Regions from separate parts of the Rossellomorea vietnamensis genome, predicted to be linked through region 2. Evidence: predicted binding sites of a transcription regulator. Region 2 holds the regulator's gene; each other region holds the start of a gene.

What was found. The regulator Rex, encoded in region 2, represses fermentation and respiration genes when NADH is low (regulators of the CRP and FNR family bind a similar motif). The targets are predictions, from matches to a motif close to TTGTGAAATATTTCACAA.
Region 1: N5C46_RS15660 (AtpZ/AtpI family protein) is a predicted target of Rex. The motif match lies at 1,259-1,276, and genes of this name have one in related genera.
Region 3: N5C46_RS01120 (cytochrome c oxidase subunit II) is a predicted target of Rex. The motif match lies at 2,932-2,949, and genes of this name have one in related genera.

What each region holds. Positions count from the first base shown of each region.
Region 1 covers NZ_CP104558.1:3,022,079-3,027,544, reverse strand. Annotated here, with positions in the region: gene atpB (F0F1 ATP synthase subunit A) at 1-478, opposite strand, end outside; gene N5C46_RS15665 (ATP synthase subunit I) at 501-875, opposite strand; gene N5C46_RS15660 (AtpZ/AtpI family protein) at 882-1,103, opposite strand; gene upp (uracil phosphoribosyltransferase) at 1,634-2,263, opposite strand; gene glyA (serine hydroxymethyltransferase) at 2,730-3,971, opposite strand; gene N5C46_RS15645 (TIGR01440 family protein) at 4,170-4,712, opposite strand; gene rpiB (ribose 5-phosphate isomerase B) at 4,725-5,168, opposite strand; gene N5C46_RS15635 (methyl-accepting chemotaxis protein) at 5,286-5,466, opposite strand, start outside.
Region 2 covers NZ_CP104558.1:2,549,094-2,554,559, forward strand. Annotated here, with positions in the region: gene N5C46_RS13040 (CPBP family intramembrane glutamic endopeptidase) at 1-580, shown strand, start outside; gene N5C46_RS13045 (YdiK family protein) at 577-786, shown strand; gene tatC (twin-arginine translocase subunit TatC) at 802-1,569, opposite strand; gene N5C46_RS13055 (twin-arginine translocase TatA/TatE family subunit) at 1,585-1,755, opposite strand; gene N5C46_RS13060 (redox-sensing transcriptional repressor Rex) at 1,810-2,487, opposite strand; gene N5C46_RS13065 (ABC-F family ATP-binding cassette domain-containing protein) at 2,679-4,619, shown strand; gene tsaD (tRNA (adenosine(37)-N6)-threonylcarbamoyltransferase complex transferase subunit TsaD) at 4,967-5,466, opposite strand, start outside.
Region 3 covers NZ_CP104558.1:207,833-213,298, reverse strand. Annotated here, with positions in the region: gene N5C46_RS01150 (isoprenylcysteine carboxyl methyltransferase family protein) at 1-132, opposite strand, end outside; gene N5C46_RS01145 (type III polyketide synthase) at 132-1,202, opposite strand; gene N5C46_RS01140 (chemotaxis protein CheX) at 1,395-1,844, shown strand; gene N5C46_RS01135 (SDR family NAD(P)-dependent oxidoreductase) at 1,897-2,667, opposite strand; gene N5C46_RS01130 (hypothetical protein) at 2,723-2,857, opposite strand; gene N5C46_RS01120 (cytochrome c oxidase subunit II) at 3,230-3,706, shown strand; gene N5C46_RS01115 (b(o/a)3-type cytochrome-c oxidase subunit 1) at 3,707-5,353, shown strand.

The DNA of each region.
Region 1 (5,466 bases), 470 kb from region 2:
ACTCTTCAATGATTTTTAGCGGGAATAACCACCACATAGGTTTGAAAAAGTCTTTCCCATATTCGCCAAACCCCTTCAATCTGATTCCGTAGAAATGGGATAGTACCACTACCATAACCGCCAGGGTCATCGTGATGGCAGGATCGGCTGTAGGTGACTTCCACCATAATTCGCCGTCATATACGACAGAGAATGGCAGACCCAGCATATTCGACACAAAGATATACATGATAATCGTGAGACCTAAGATATGAAAACGGCCACCCGTCTTCCAGTCCATGTTGCTCTTAATGATCCCCTTGACGAAGTCCATCACCCACTCGAAAAAATTCTGCATTCCGGTCGGTTTCAGGGCTAAGCGACGTGTAGATAAGAGGGCAATAATAAACACTATGGCCGTTGCGACCGTGATCATCAAAACGTTCGCAAGGTTAAAAGTCAAACCCAGGAAATGGGCTGTAGGTGCTCCATGATTCAAAATACTTCACCTCTCTTCCCCGCTATTTATTAGTTTTGAAGCTGCTGAAAAAATAATCTATCATAATGACAATATAGGTCGTCATTAATCCAATAATAAGACTTAGGAGATGAAATGTTTCTGGAAATCGTGTGGCAATGATGACTCCAAGGGCGGCTGCGGCCATACGGGAAGTGGTTCCTAGTGATCTCACTTTTTTCCCGGCTACCACGGCGTCCCCGAACTTCGAGACCCGCTTGGTCATGCCCCAGTGCATATAAAGACTTAGTAATGTCCCTAAAATTAACCCTAAGAATACTGATTTGTGGGTGGTGAATCCCCAACCCAGGACGTAAATAGAAAGCACATAAATTATGTATTTCCGCTGTCTATTAAACATTTGATGGAGTTCCGGCATATCTTATTATTCTCCTAAGAAGAAATGTCGTACTGTTCGAAGCATCGCATAAATCCCTGCGGCAAGGCCGAGGAGCAAACCGATGATTAAAAAGAGTGGTGCTGAATCAACCTGCTGATCGATCCATCTCCCCAGGAAAATCCCGACTAAGATAGACCCGACAAGCTGTGCTAAAATGGCCGAATAAATCGCCATCGCTTTATATGGGCTTTCGTTTTTTTGACCCATTTCAACCTCTCCCATTCAAACGAAATTTGAACATGAGGCAAGCATTTCAGACATGATGTAAAACCGATTGCATAAGGGTTTACGCATTGTGAAAACCTTATCATTTTACATCCTTTGTAAGCATACAATAGGGCTTAATCTATGTCAATGCGTTCAAGTTAAAAAGTTCACAACCTATCCACGTGTTCCCAGATTGTTCACATTTTAAACACAATTAGAAAAGCGGAGGCGGGTTGGTCAGGCCCGACAAGCATAAGATGAAATGACCGGAAAGGCGTTCTTTGCCTTTTTGGTCGGCTTGACTTATGACCTCGAGCCCCAAGCCCCCGGAGCTGGACATCGCGATAAGCGTACCCTCACGCACAACTTAGTAATATATTAACAAATTCATAGTTCCCCACTTCACATGCCACTCCATTATATAGAAGATTCCCTTGCTGAGTAACCCTTGAATTTAATGTAAATACTTCCAGTCAAATAGGAAAAACCGGACTATCGTTTCCGATAATCCGGTTTTTGGCGTTCACTGATTATTTCGTTCCGTACAAACGATCTCCCGCGTCCCCAAGTCCAGGAACGATGTAGCCTTTTTCATTCAGCTTCTCATCAAGAGCGGCGATGAAGATATCAACATCAGGGTGTGCTTCCTTGATGGCGTCGACACCTTCAGGACAAGCAACCAGGCACATGAACTTAATGCTTACGGCACCGCGCTTTTTCAATGAGTTGATCGCTTCAACAGCAGATCCGCCCGTTGCAAGCATCGGGTCAACCAGGATGAAGTCACGCTCTTCCACATCACTTGGAAGCTTCACGTAATATTCAATCGGCTTAAGAGTCTCAGGGTCACGGTATAAACCGACATGTCCCACTTTCGCAGCCGGGATCAATTTAAGGATTCCATCGACCATTCCAAGGCCGGCACGCAAGATAGGGACGATCCCTAATTTTTTCCCTGCAAGGGTTTTCGCTTTCGCGTTACTTACCGGCGTTTCAACGTCGATATCTTCCAGTGGCAGATCACGTGTAATTTCAAAAGCCATCAGTGTTGCAACCTCGTCAACAAGCTCACGGAACTCCTTAGTTCCTGTTTCTTTATCACGGATAAACGTCAATTTGTGTTGGATCAACGGATGATCAAATACATATACTTTGCCCATACGACTCTCTCCTTTTAATTCAGTTTTATGTAAAAATGGTTTGTCCACTTCATTTACACCTCAGACTATTGTACATAAAAGACAATTTAAGAGCAACATGAGATGGGAAGTGTAATGGAATCGTTAGAATTGAGAAAGTTGGATGGGGAATGTTAGTTGGTGTGAGTGAGGTTTTGTTTTTTGGATAATTATGTTAATCGGCTGGATTTTTTTGAAAAGTGGCTGTATTCTCGGTGAAAACGGCTCGATTATTACGAAAAAACGCTGGATTCACGGCTGTTCTGGCTGGATTATTCCAAAAAACGGCTGGATACCCAACAATTCCAGCTGGATCCCCGCCACTTCCCAATGGCCCACATTCAAAATCGACCACTATATCCTTAAAAATCTATTTTTCTACTCATTCCCCAACCAAAAAAACCTCCCCACCAGGAACATCCGTCCCTAATGAAGAGGCCAACATCTATTATCTCTCAGGATATAATTCAAATTTGCTTGTTAGATCCAACACACGCTTGCGTGCTTCTTCCAATTTCGATTCATCTTCATGGTTCTTAAGAGTCAACGCCATGATGGAAGCAATTTCGTCCATATCATCTAAACCGAATCCTCTGGACGTCACAGCTGCCGTACCAATACGGACACCGCTTGTGACAAATGGACTTTCCGGATCGAATGGAATCGTGTTTTTATTGACGGTAATTCCGATTTCATCAAGAACCTTTTCAGCGACTTTACCAGTCAACCCAAGTGAACGAGTGTCAATCAGTAATAGGTGGTTATCAGAACCGCCTGATACAAGATCGATTCCTTCCTTCACAAGACCTTCTCCTAAGCGCTTCGCATTGTCGATGATGTTCTGTGCATATTCTTTGAAAGAGTCCTGCAGTGCTTCACCGAAAGCCACGGCTTTAGCAGAAATCACGTGCATAAGAGGTCCGCCCTGGATTCCAGGGAAAATAGACTTGTCTATCTTCTTCGCAAACTCTTCTTTACAAAGGATCATGCCGCCGCGTGGTCCGCGTAATGTTTTGTGAGTGGTTGTTGTAACGAAATCTGCATACGGAACCGGATTCTGATGAAGACCAGCCGCTACCAGTCCGGCGATGTGAGCCATATCCACCATCAGGTATGCTCCCACTTCGTCTGCGATTTCACGGAATTTCGCGAAATCGATCGCTCTTGGATACGCACTTGCTCCCGCTACGATAAGCTTAGGTTTGTGCTCTAACGCTTTTTGTCTAACATCTTCATAATTGATCAGGTGCTTTTCTTCATCCACACCGTACTCTACGAAATTATATTGAATACCGCTGAAGTTGACCGCACTTCCGTGAGTCAGATGTCCCCCATGAGATAAGTTCATTCCAAGAACCGTGTCGCCCTGTTCAAGGATGGTGAAGTAGACTGCCATATTGGCTTGTGCTCCTGAGTGAGGCTGAACGTTGACGTGTTCCGCTCCAAAAAGTTCTTTCGCACGGTCGCGGGCCAGATTTTCGGCTACGTCCACATGCTCACAGCCACCATAATAGCGACGACCTGGGTACCCCTCTGCATACTTATTTGTCAGAACGGAGCCTTGTGCTTCCATAACGGCTTCACTGACAAAGTTTTCAGATGCAATTAACTCGATCTTTGTTCGTTGACGCTCTAATTCATCTTGAATCGCTGCATAAATTTCCGGATCTTGCTTGGCAATTTTACTCATACATATCCCCCTTTAATTCATAGGCCCAACTTGCGGCGCCCCGTTGATTCATTCAATCCCATTCTAACACGATTCACCAAAAGGCGAAATAAAAACCTATAGTCAAAACGTAACGTTCGTGTTTAGCACCTCATGTATAGATCAATCCAATATAAAGGTCCGTCCCTCAACAAAGAGGGACGGACCTTCTTCCATGTTTTATTCGTATACGGCCCTGGTTCCGCCGATGAGTTTTGGTCTGGTTTTGGCGAGGGTGACGTGGGCTTCTCCGAGGCTTTTTTGTGATACCCGGATCGGGACGGCAACGTGTTTCAGGTGCATGCCGATGAAGGTGTCCCCGATGTCGATGCCGGCGTCGGCTTTGATGTGCTCGACCATGACCGGGTCGTCGAAGGAATGATAGGCTTTCGTCGCCATGGCTCCTCCTGCTTTTCGTACAGGAACGACGGTGACTTCATCGAGTCCCCGCTTTTCCGCTACTTCCCTTTCAAGGACAAGGGCCCGATTTAAATGCTCGCAGCATTGAAACGCCAGGGAAACTCCTGTAGAATCCGCCCAGCTCTTCAGCTCGTCATAAATCATTTCCGCGACTTCAATGGTTCCCGACGTTCCGATCCGCTCCCCCATTACTTCAGAGGTGGAACAGCCGACGACAAAGACTTGTCCTTTTTGCAGTGGAACCTGACTGCTGAAATCACGCAGGATCGTTTGCAGTTCATCTTTCAATTGAGCGATTTCCATGAAACCCACTCCTTATTGTTTGTCTTCGTATGCCGTGATCTTTCCGACTCGATTTGCATGGCGTCCGCCTTCGAATTCGGTTCCAAGCCACGTTTTGGCGATTTCTCGTGCCAGTCCCGGGCCGATGACGCGCTCACCCATGGCCAGCATATTGCTGTCATTATGTTCGCGGGTCGCTTTCGCACTGAATACATCATGTACAAGGGCGCAGCGGATCCCTTTTACTTTATTCGCAGAGATGCTCATGCCGATCCCTGTCCCGCAGATCAGAATCCCGCGGTCGAATTCGCCGCTTGCCACTTTTTCCGCAACGGGAACGGCGTAGTCCGGATAGTCGACGGATGTGCCGCATTCACAGCCGAAATCCTCATATTCAAGACCCATTTCTTCCATTAATGACTTGATTTCTTCTCTAATATTCACTCCGCCGTGATCCGACGCAATCGCAATTTTCATCTTCTCCCACTCCCCATAACCTTTGATACGTTTATTTTGCCACATCCTCTTCATTATATAAAGCTTTTCAGCATGAAAAAAAGGGTGTGAGGTCCGTCCCTCACACCCGCTCATTTTTCACAAATGAAAACGTGTAATCGTGCTTTTCAGTGCTTCTGCCTGTTCTTTCAGGTTGAGGGCCAGCTTCTCGACGTCATTCATGACGACCGCTTGCTCTTTCGTGGAAGCTGATACTTCCATGGCACCCGCTGATGTTTCTTCTGCGATGGCGGCTACTTCCTGGGATTGCTGGGAAGTG
Region 2 (5,466 bases):
GCTGACCCTTCTCATTGTGGGAGGCATCTTAAGGAAAAGCGAAACCAGCACCCGGCTTGAACGGAGTGCTCCCATTGGTGCCGGCCGTTCGATTGTTTGGGCGGTTCTCGGGATTTTCATGGCATTCATCGCTCAATCGGTTGCCATACAGGTTGAATATGCATTAGGAATCCAAATGGGTTCTGAAAATACCCAGATGATTATCGGCATCATTGAAAAGGTTCCATTATCCATGCTGGTCGCGGCCATCATCGGACCCATTCTGGAAGAGATCGTATTCAGAAAGATCATTTTCGGCGTTCTGTATGAGAAGATGCATTTCTTCTTTGCTGCTCTCATCAGCTCGGTCATCTTCGCTCTTGCCCATTTCGAGCCTGAGCATGTGATCCTGTATTCAGCAATGGGATTCACCTTTGCCTTTCTTTATGTAAAAACGAAGCGGATCCTTGTGCCAATATTTGCTCACGTGGCCATGAATACAACGGTCGTTCTAATGCAATCTATCTATAAGGACGAAATCGATAAAATGATGAATGAAGCTGAAAAAATACAAGGATTTATTGGAGGATTATTTCTATGAGGAGATCACCATTATTCTCAGGAGTGATCTATCTCCTTCTCGGTGTGCTCTTCACATACTTTGCTGTACAAAACGTACAGAATGATGAAGGTTGGGGATTTTTCACGTATATGCTCATCTTTCTTGCAACCCTGGACTTCGGTTCCGGGTTACGGATGGTCATGCTGCATTTCAAAATCAAAAAACAAATAAAGCACAAAAAATAAGGATTGATCATTTGATCAATCCTTATTTATATCCTCGTACTTTTCCATTTCAAGCTTCTGCTCTGCCTCAATCACCTTTTTATATCCGATCTTGGATATCCAGATGCTGATTTCATATAGTATGAACAACGGTACCGTCACCATTAGATGGGACACGATGTCCGGTGGGGTGATAAGGGCCGCGATGACCAATAAGATAAAGTAGGCTGCTTTCCTCATTTTTCCCATCATCATCGGTGTGACAATACCTAACCTTGTAAGAAAAAGCATGGCTACGGGTAGCTGAAACAGAAAACCGAAAGGAATCGTGATTTGGAATAAGAAATGGAAATATTCGTTTATCCCTATCACTTGTTCTATATTTAGGTTCGTTGATAAACCCATCATGAATTTCACGATATATGGAAACAAAATAAAATAAGAAAATGACAATCCGCCTAAGAAAAGGATAAGGGAAACTGGAATATAACTAAGCGTCACTTTTCTTTCTCTTTCATATAAACCAGGGCTCACAAAAGACCAGACTTGAAAGAGAATGATAGGGGATGTCATGATCAAAGCAATGAACATGATCATTTCCATATAGATCTTGAGAGGATCTGTGATACGAAAGGCATTCATGGTTAACTCTTTCGCTTCATCGGCATGCTGTAAGTATCTGATCAGCGGTTCTGCAAGAAAGAAGCTTACCACAACTGCTAACAAGAAGAAAACGACTACAAACATGAGTCGTTTTTGCAATTCTCCTATATGTTCATAAACTGTCATGTCTCTTTGACTCATGGCGTTCATCCTACTCTACTTAGCACTATTATTTTTTTCGTCTTCATCATCTGCTAAGCCTTTTGTTGCATTTTTAAATTCACGCAATGTATTTCCTGCCGCTTTTCCTAATTCCGGAAGTTTCTTAGGGCCAAAAATAAGTAAAGCAACGACTGCTATTAATACGAGGCTACCTGGACCTGGCATAATGAGACACCTCCTCTTTTACCATTCTATCATAACGTAAATATGAAGAATTTTCTATTCTGTTATGATTCCATCTTGTGACATTTCCGTGTCATCCTCCGAGTAATGCTTCAAGAAGTATACGAGTGACTGAAGTTCCACCGCCAAGTCGATATGATGGACGCGGATATGGTCGGGCACCGTCAATCTCGCAGGGGTGAAATTCAGTATCCCCTTTATATTCGAAGAAACCAATCGGTCTGTGATATTCTGAGCAGAAGATGCCGGTACCGTCAGAATCGCTACTTCAATATCATGCCCCACAAGCTTCTCTTCTAAATCATCTAAATGAAAAACGGGTACGTCGCTGATTTGAGTCCCGACCTTCTTTTCATCTACCTCGAAAGCCATTTCAATCTTCGTATTATTATTCTTGATGAAATTATAATGAAGAAACGCTGTACCAAGATTCCCCACCCCGATCAGCACGACCTTTGTAAGGGCATCCTGATCCAGTGTCTTACGGAAGAAGGATAACAGATAATTGACATTATAGCCGTATCCCTTTTTACCCAATGCACCAAAATAAGAAAAGTCCCTGCGGATCGTAGCAGAATCAACTTTCACCGCTTCACTTAATTCCTTTGATGAAACCCTCTGCTTACCGGATGAGTACAGATTCTTGATAAATCGATAATATAGCGGAAGGCGCTTGGCCGTTGCCTGTGGAATTTTCGTTGTATCCTGGTTCATATTGTATTCCCCCACATCTATTCAAAACCTCTGATACCGCTTCCAAAATTGAAAGCATCCAGAATTTATTAAACTCTACTACTCATCATACACTATATTTTATCCTAAGTGTACGAAGATTAATAGGTGTTTTATTGCCGTTTCCCTCTCTTATACGGTACACTAGCACTATGAAATAGAGGTGAAACGTCATGATTCTTTTACAAGTGAATCAATTAACAAAAAACTTCGGTGCAGATAATATCCTATCAAATATTAAACTTGAAATACAGACTAGAGATCGCGTTGCCCTTGTAGGCCGTAACGGTGCGGGGAAGTCGACTCTTCTAAAAATAATAGCAGGTCACCTTTCCTACGATTCCGGGGAGATCACAAAGCCAAAAGGCGTCTCCATCGGGTATCTTGCCCAAAATACGGGTCTCGAATCGGATCTTTCCATCTGGTCTGAGATGCTGACCGTCTTTGAGGAATTGAAAGAGCAGGAAAAGAAATTACGATCATTGGAGCAGCAAATGGCCGATCCTTCGGTATATGAACAAGAGGATGTCTATCAACGGGTATTGAAGGAATACGATCAACTCCAGGTTCTCTTCAAAGATTCCGGCGGCTATCAGTATGAAGCGGATATCCGTTCCGTCCTTCACGGATTGAACTTTGCCGATTTTGATTACGAAACAAAGATATCCACATTGAGCGGTGGTCAGAAAACCCGCCTTGCCCTTGGTAAGCTTCTACTGACCAAGCCTGACATCCTCATCCTTGATGAACCGACCAACCACTTGGATATCGAAACCTTATCATGGCTTGAAACGTATCTTCAAAGCTATGAAGGAGCCGTCCTGATCGTTTCCCATGATCGCTACTTTTTAGACAGCGTCGTTAATCAAGTGTATGAAATTTCCCGGAACAGGAGTAAGAAATACCTTGGGAACTACAGCAGGTATCTTGAACAAAAAGCGGAAGACTATGAGAAAGAACTCAAAATGTTCGAGCGTCAGCAGCAGGAAGTCGCAAAGCTCGAGGACTTCATTCAACGGAATATCGCCAGGGCCTCCACCACCAAGATGGCACAGAGCCGACGAAAAAAATTGGAACGTATGGATAGGATGGACAGGCCACTAGGAGATGAGAAGTCTGCCAGCTTTGCGTTTCAAATCGACCGCCCAAGCGGGAATGACGTGCTGCATGTCCAAGACCTTACCATTGGCTACGGGAAAAACGAGACGATTTCCTCCCATATCGATTTCTCTGTCAAAAAAGGGGACAGTATCGCACTCGTCGGACCGAACGGAATCGGGAAATCGACGCTTTTAAAAACATTGGTGAATAAACTTCAGCCTCTCGACGGCACATTTAAATTCGGATCCAATGTGACCATCAGTTACTATGACCAGGAACAAGCCGAACTATCATCGAACAAAACGGTCTTAAATGAACTGTGGGACGAATATCCGATGAAGATGGAGAAAGAAATCCGGACGGTCCTCGGTAACTTCCTCTTTTCAGGGGAAGATGTCCTAAAGCCCGTTTCTACCTTAAGTGGTGGAGAAAAAGCACGGTTAGCCCTCTCCAAGCTGATGATGGAAAAAGGGAATGTCCTGATTCTGGATGAGCCGACGAACCATCTTGACCTGGATAGCAAAGAAGTGTTGGAAAATGCCCTGATCGATTATCCCGGGACGATTCTCTTCGTTTCCCATGACCGGTATTTCATCAACCGAATTGCCACAAAAGTCGTTGAATTATCCAAGAAAGGCTCGACGGAGTATCTTGGCGATTACGATTATTATGTAGAAAAATTACAGCAGCAGGAAGAACTGGCGGCACTAGAACGCATGGAACAGGGTGAACAATTACAGGAGCCGACTCAAAAACAATCCCACAAGATTGATAAAGAAGCGAAAAAACTCGAACGTCAACGAAAGCGCAGAGTCGAAGAAATCGAAGGCCTGATGGAAACACTCGAAACAACCATTCAGGAAAAAGAAGATCTTCTCTGCGATCCTGATATCTTTCAAGATCACGAGAAAGTCCAGGATATTAATGAATCACTCACAAAAGCGAAAGAAGAGCTTGATTCTTTATTGGAAGAATGGACCGAACTGGAAGAACTCCTTCAAGAAGAGCAGTAATCCACAGGATTGGGGATAACAATCACTCCCCAATCCTTTCTTATTCCACATTATTATCCACAGTTAAAATACTTATATAACGTTATTCACAGTAGTTTTCCACACTATACACAAAAATAACTTATGTTATCCACAGCTTTTACCATTATTTAGGGTGAAAAACACTCGTCTTTTTCACAATGTATACACACTAAATAAGTAGTTATTAACAACTTATCCACAACCTGTTGATAAAACGTATGTTCGTCCCTCCCATTTCTCTTTCACCTTTTCAACTTTGTACGTTACTCACAGGATATCAACATATAGTAAAAAAGCTTGAACGATATTCGTTCAAGCTTTCCCTTTTAGAAATTTTCGATATCAAGTCCTGGATGAGCGTTCATATCCATGCTTCCTCTTTTTCCTTGTTGGAATAAAACCGTTCCTGCGGCTGCAATCATAGCGGCATTATCTGTACAAAGGGATAGGGGAGGGATGACCAATTCCGCTTCCATTCCCTCAAAGGCTTCCTCAAGTGCAGCACGCAAGCCTTTATTGGCCGCAACTCCACCGGCAAGTAATACTTGCTCCACTCCATACTCCTTTACAGCCTTAACCGTTTTCGTTACTAACACGTCAACGACACTTGCTTGAAAGCTCGCGGCCAAATCCTGTGGATGAATGGTCATTCCCTTTTGTTTGGCATTATGAAGCGTGTTGATAACCGCTGACTTCAAACCACTGAAGCTGAAGTCATAGGATCCTTCTTCCAGCCATGCCCGGGGCAGATCAAGAGTCGCTTCCCCAACATGTGCCAGCCTGTCAATATGCGGTCCTCCTGGATATGGAAGACCCAATGTCCGTG
Region 3 (5,466 bases), 2.2 Mb from region 2:
CAGCTTATAATGAGCCTGTCCGTATTCTTTAGCACCCCGCTCCTTCATCCACTTTTCATTCGATCTTGCAATATACAGTTCCACCAGTCTTTGAATCATCAGTACCGAGAAAAACAATACAAAATATAGCATCATTCCCACCTCATCAACAAAAGCTCCGAACTGAACCCAGGTCCCAAAGCAGTGCCAAGACCGATATCTCCCCGCTCACAGCCTTTTTCCATAAATTCCTTGAGGACATAAAGAATCGTGACAGAGGACATGTTCCCATACTCCTTCAATACCCTCATTGATTCAGTTGTCATCCTTTCATCCATTCCTAAAGCATCCATGTAAGCCTCAATCACTTTCTTTCCACCGGGGTGGGCCACAAAATGCTTAATGTCCCCGAGCCCGACCCCGTTCGCTTCAATGAAGCCCTCTACATTCGGACGCAGCCAATTTTTCACCAATGTCGGAATGTCCTTCGAAAATACAACATATAATCCATTTTCCTTTACTTCCCATCCCATGACATCCAATGAGTCCTGGAGCAGCGTCGACTGAGTGGCAAAGACCTTTGGCAAAGGATGCCCGACGCCTTCCAATGCCTGGCTGTCATCCCCGCAAACAAGGGCACATGCCACACCATCAGCAAAAAGGGACGTCCCGATCAAATTACTCTTTGATCGATCTCCGTGTTGAAAGGTCAATGAACACAGTTCAATCGAAAGAACAAGAACATTTGCCTTAGGAAAGGCCAAGCAATACTCATACGCCCTTGATAACCCCGACGCCCCCCCTGCACATCCCAAACCCCATATCGGAATTCGTTTGATGTGGGGAGAAAATGGGAGCCTGTTCATGATCCGGGCTTCCAAACTAGGGGTTGATAGACCTGATGTTGATATGGTAATGATGGCATCGATATCTCCCGTTGAGAGCCTATGACGGGAAAGGCTCTTAAGAACCACTTTACTCCCCAATTCTACGGCATGGTGGATAAATTCATCGTTCTTTTCCTGAAAGGTATGCTCCTTGGAAAACCACTCCAGATCCTTTACGAAATAACGGCTTTCTATTTCACCGTTTTGAAACACATTTATGAGGCGTCCTATATCTTTAAAACTTGAAGAAAACAGCTGTTTTGCAAATTCAGCGGCTTCATTTTGCGTGATTTTAACTGGCGGAACCTCAGTTTCCACTGAGAGTATTTTCGGCATGCGCGACCACTCCTTACACTTCCATATAAGGATAGCTTTTCCACAAGGGCAAAAATCATGTATGGAGTGTCATTTTTGTTTTAAACACCTCTCAATAAATAGTTCTTTAGTATGAATAGAGCACGAAAATATCACCCTTTAATCCTAGTCCGTGTGGTATGATTATAGTGACAAAATACTGGAGGATACGACATGATTTTAACTAAAAGTGTCACCGATATACTTAATAGTTCAGTAGAAGCGATCAAAGGAGTCATCCCTTTGGGTGTTACTGTTTTAAAACCCTCATTGCTGACAGAGCCGTTCAGTCAGCACAAGATCGGCGTACTCATCGGGTTCACGGGTGACGTAAGAGGAAGAATGATCATTGATGGAGAAGAAGAGAGCTTTCAAGGTTTGGGAGCATCCATGTTTGGAATGCCCCTTGAAGGGGAGATGCTTGAGTCATTCGCGGGTGAGCTCGGGAATATGATTGCAGGGAATCTAGCTACTCTCCTTGCACAAGCCGGTCATTCACTCGATATTACACCCCCGACCGTGATTGTAGGGCAATCGAAGATGTATGGCTTCGACAAAGCTTTGAAACTACCGATTTCCATTGAAAATGTGGGAGATTTTTTAGTGATACTGATGATTGAATAGCAAATAGATAAAAGGCTGACCTTCAGCGAAAGGTCAGCCTTTTATCCTGGAATCAAAAGCCGTTGATCGTCATTCCTCCGTCTACAAAGAGGGTTTGGCCGGTAATATAGTTTGAGGCATCCGATGAAAGGAATACCGCCGGGCCCACCAATTCCTCGAGCTCACCGATCCTTTTCAAAGGAGTCACTGCCAGTATATCGTTTACATACTCTTCATTTTGCAGAAGTTCCTTTGTTAAAGGTGTCTTGAAGTACCATGGACCGATACTGTTCACATTGATATTGTGTTTCCCCCATTCCATGGCTAATACCTTCGTCATTTGAATCATGGCTGCTTTTGTGGAAGCATAGACGACCCCTGTCCTGAGGGCAACGTGGCCGGCGACGGAGGCAATGTTTATGATTTTCCCCCGTCCCCTCTCTTTCATATGTCTTCCCACTTCCTGGCTCATCATAAAGGCTGATTTCAAGTTCGTATCCATGATTTTCTGCCATTCATCATCCGTTACCGAAAGCGCTGCCGAACGTATATTCATCCCTGCATTATTGATCAGGATATCGATGGACAAACCATTGCTTTCTATGTAGGCGATCACCCTGTTTATGTCGTCACGTGATGTCACATCTGTCGGGAGGATATGAGCCTTTCTCCCAAGCTTCTCGATTACACCAGCCGTTTCTTCCAAATCTTCCCTCGTTCTGGACAACAGGACTACATCGGATCCTGATTCCGCTAATCCAATACTGAGGGCACGTCCAATTCCCCGGCCTGCACCTGTGACAACGGCCAATTTACCTTTCAATGAAAATGAAGGAACAAACAAATTCCCCACCGCCTTATCTGTTATTCGAATCTTCTTTATTTTAGCACAGCAAGCCTCATTGGTGATCTTTTTTCACTTGCTGATGATGGACCTCGATGTGTATCTTCGCTTCGACCGGCATCCGGCATTGAGGGCACATAATCTTTTCAGCGAAGATTTGACAGCATTGCTTACAATAATATTTTTCCATTTGATCGTCACCTTCCTCTTCATTCCTACACCTTATGCAAGAGTTCACGAGAATGAACACACCCGATCGCCTATTTTTCAATCATTTCACACTTTTTTCACAAACCACCCCTTCAGGTGTGACATTTATCACAGATTCAAAGAGGTGTACCCGCTTATGATTGAACTATCAATTCAGTAATTTATGAATGGAAGGAATGAGTGGAATGGGAAAACCGGAATTACATCAAAAAACGGAAGTCAAAATCAAGGAACCCACCTCATTAAAAGGTACATTTACTTCGGTTTTATTTTTAGGAGGTTTTCTAGTCCTTACATGGCTTGGGGTATTCTTGCTGTTTCTTAATCGTTTTTAATTTAAGGAGTGATTTATATGCATATGCATCGTTATGAGAAATGGTGGTTAACACTGGGAACAGGGTCTCTTATCTTATTTTTAATCATATTGGGAATCAGTGCTTTTCATCAGGGGCATCAGCCTCCAAGCGCAAAGGCATACGTCAATCCTGAGCAGGTGGACAAAATCGCTCCGTTTAACGAACCCGGACTTAAAAAAGTGGAAGGAAAGACTTGGGATTATGAATTGGTATTTGTGGCATCCGCTTTTCTTTATACCCCTGGGGAAATTGAAATCCCTAAAGGATCGACACTGAAAATCACGGCTACAACCAAGGATGTTGTCCATGGGTTTGAAGTGGCAGGAACCAATATCAATATGATGCTTGAACCGGGATTTGTCAGTGAATACACAACAACACTCGACAAGGCTGGAGAGTTCCTCATTGTTTGTAATGAATACTGTGGTGTCGGTCATCACACGATGAAATCTATGTTAAGGGTGGTGGACTAGATGAAACCATTTGTAAGAATTGATAAAAAGGATGCTGCACTGGCTATGGCTCACATTTACGTGGGGTTTGCCGCTCTGGCATTAGGTGGATTTGCCGGCCTGTTACAGGTTTTGGTCCGTTCAGGCAGATTCACTTTGCCTGCAGGTATCGGGTATTATCAAGTTTTGACTGTTCATGGTGTATTACTCGGATTGGTACTGACGACATTCTTTATTCTAGGATTCCAGCATGCGGCCATTTCCCGCACGGCAGGAACCTACTCTGGAAAATCCCGCTTCATGGGGTGGCTGGGATTCTGGGTCATGCTTCTTGGAACGACCATGGCAGCAGTCATGATTTTATTAAATGAAGCTACGGTCCTTTATACATTTTATGCTCCCCTCAAGGCCCATTGGATCTTTTATTTAGGATTGACCTTTGTAGTGGTGGGCAGCTGGCTTGGCGGCGCAGGGATGATCATGAAATATATAAGCTGGAGAAAAGAACATCCTGGACAACCGGGTCCTTTACTGACTTTCATGAGCATCATCAACACCGTTTTATGGATTGTTGCCACCATCGGGGTTGCGGGGACTGTATTATTTCAGCTTCTGCCATGGTCCCTTGGTCTGGTGGACAGGGTCGACGTCCTTGTCAGCCGTACCTTGTTCTGGTATTTCGGTCACCCACTCGTCTATTTCTGGCTGCTGCCCGCTTATATGGCATGGTATGTGATCATTCCAAAAATCATCGGGGGAAAAATCTTTTCAGATTCATTGGCAAGACTTTCCTTTATCCTTTTTCTTCTATTCTCGATACCGGTCGGATTTCACCATCAACTAGTGGAGCCTGGCATTGATGCTTATTGGAAGTTCCTCCAGGTGACCCTGACGTTCATGGTCGTCATCCCTTCCCTGATGACAGCATTTTCTTTGTTCGCAACATTTGAAATGTACGGGAGAAGCAAAGGGGCTACGGGATTATTCGGATGGTTCAAGAAGCTTCCATGGGGTGACGCCCGCTTTACAGTGCCGTTCATCGGAATGGTTGCTTTCATTCCTGCAGGAGCAGGCGGATTGATCAATGCATCAAATCAAATGAATCAGGTGGTCCATAACACGATCTGGGTCACCGGTCACTTTCATTTAACATTGGCCACATCTGTCGTCCTGACCTTCTTTGGGATTGCTTATTGGCTTGTCCCTCATTTGACGGGACGTATCCTAACGAAAGCAATGAACAAATTGGCCATCGTGCAGGCTATTGTATGGGCCGTCGGAATGAGCATCATGTCTGGTGCCATGCATGCGGTTGGATTACTGGGTGCACCAAGAAGGTCTTCCTACTCCACTTATGGGGATGCACCTCAGGCACTGGATTGGATTCCCTACCAAATCGCACAGGCGATCGGGGGTACGATCCTATTCATGGGTATCATTCTCGTTCTATATATCTTTATCAACCTGGCATTCTTCGCTCCCAAGGGAGAGGAGGAATTCCCTGTCGGTGAAACGGCTGATACAGCCGAAAGGACACCGATGGCGCTCGAGAACTGGCGGATCTGGTTAACCATCCTGGCCGCTCTCATCCTCGTCGCCTACACCGTCCCATTCATCGACATGATCCAAAACGCCCCACCCGCATCTAAGGGTTATAGAATGTGGTGACAAGAAAAGCGGAAGGGGCTCGCTCTGGGGCGACAAGCATAAGATGAGTCACCCGGAAAGGCGTTCTTTGCCTTTTTGGGTGACTTGGCTTATGACCTCGAGCCCCAAGCCCC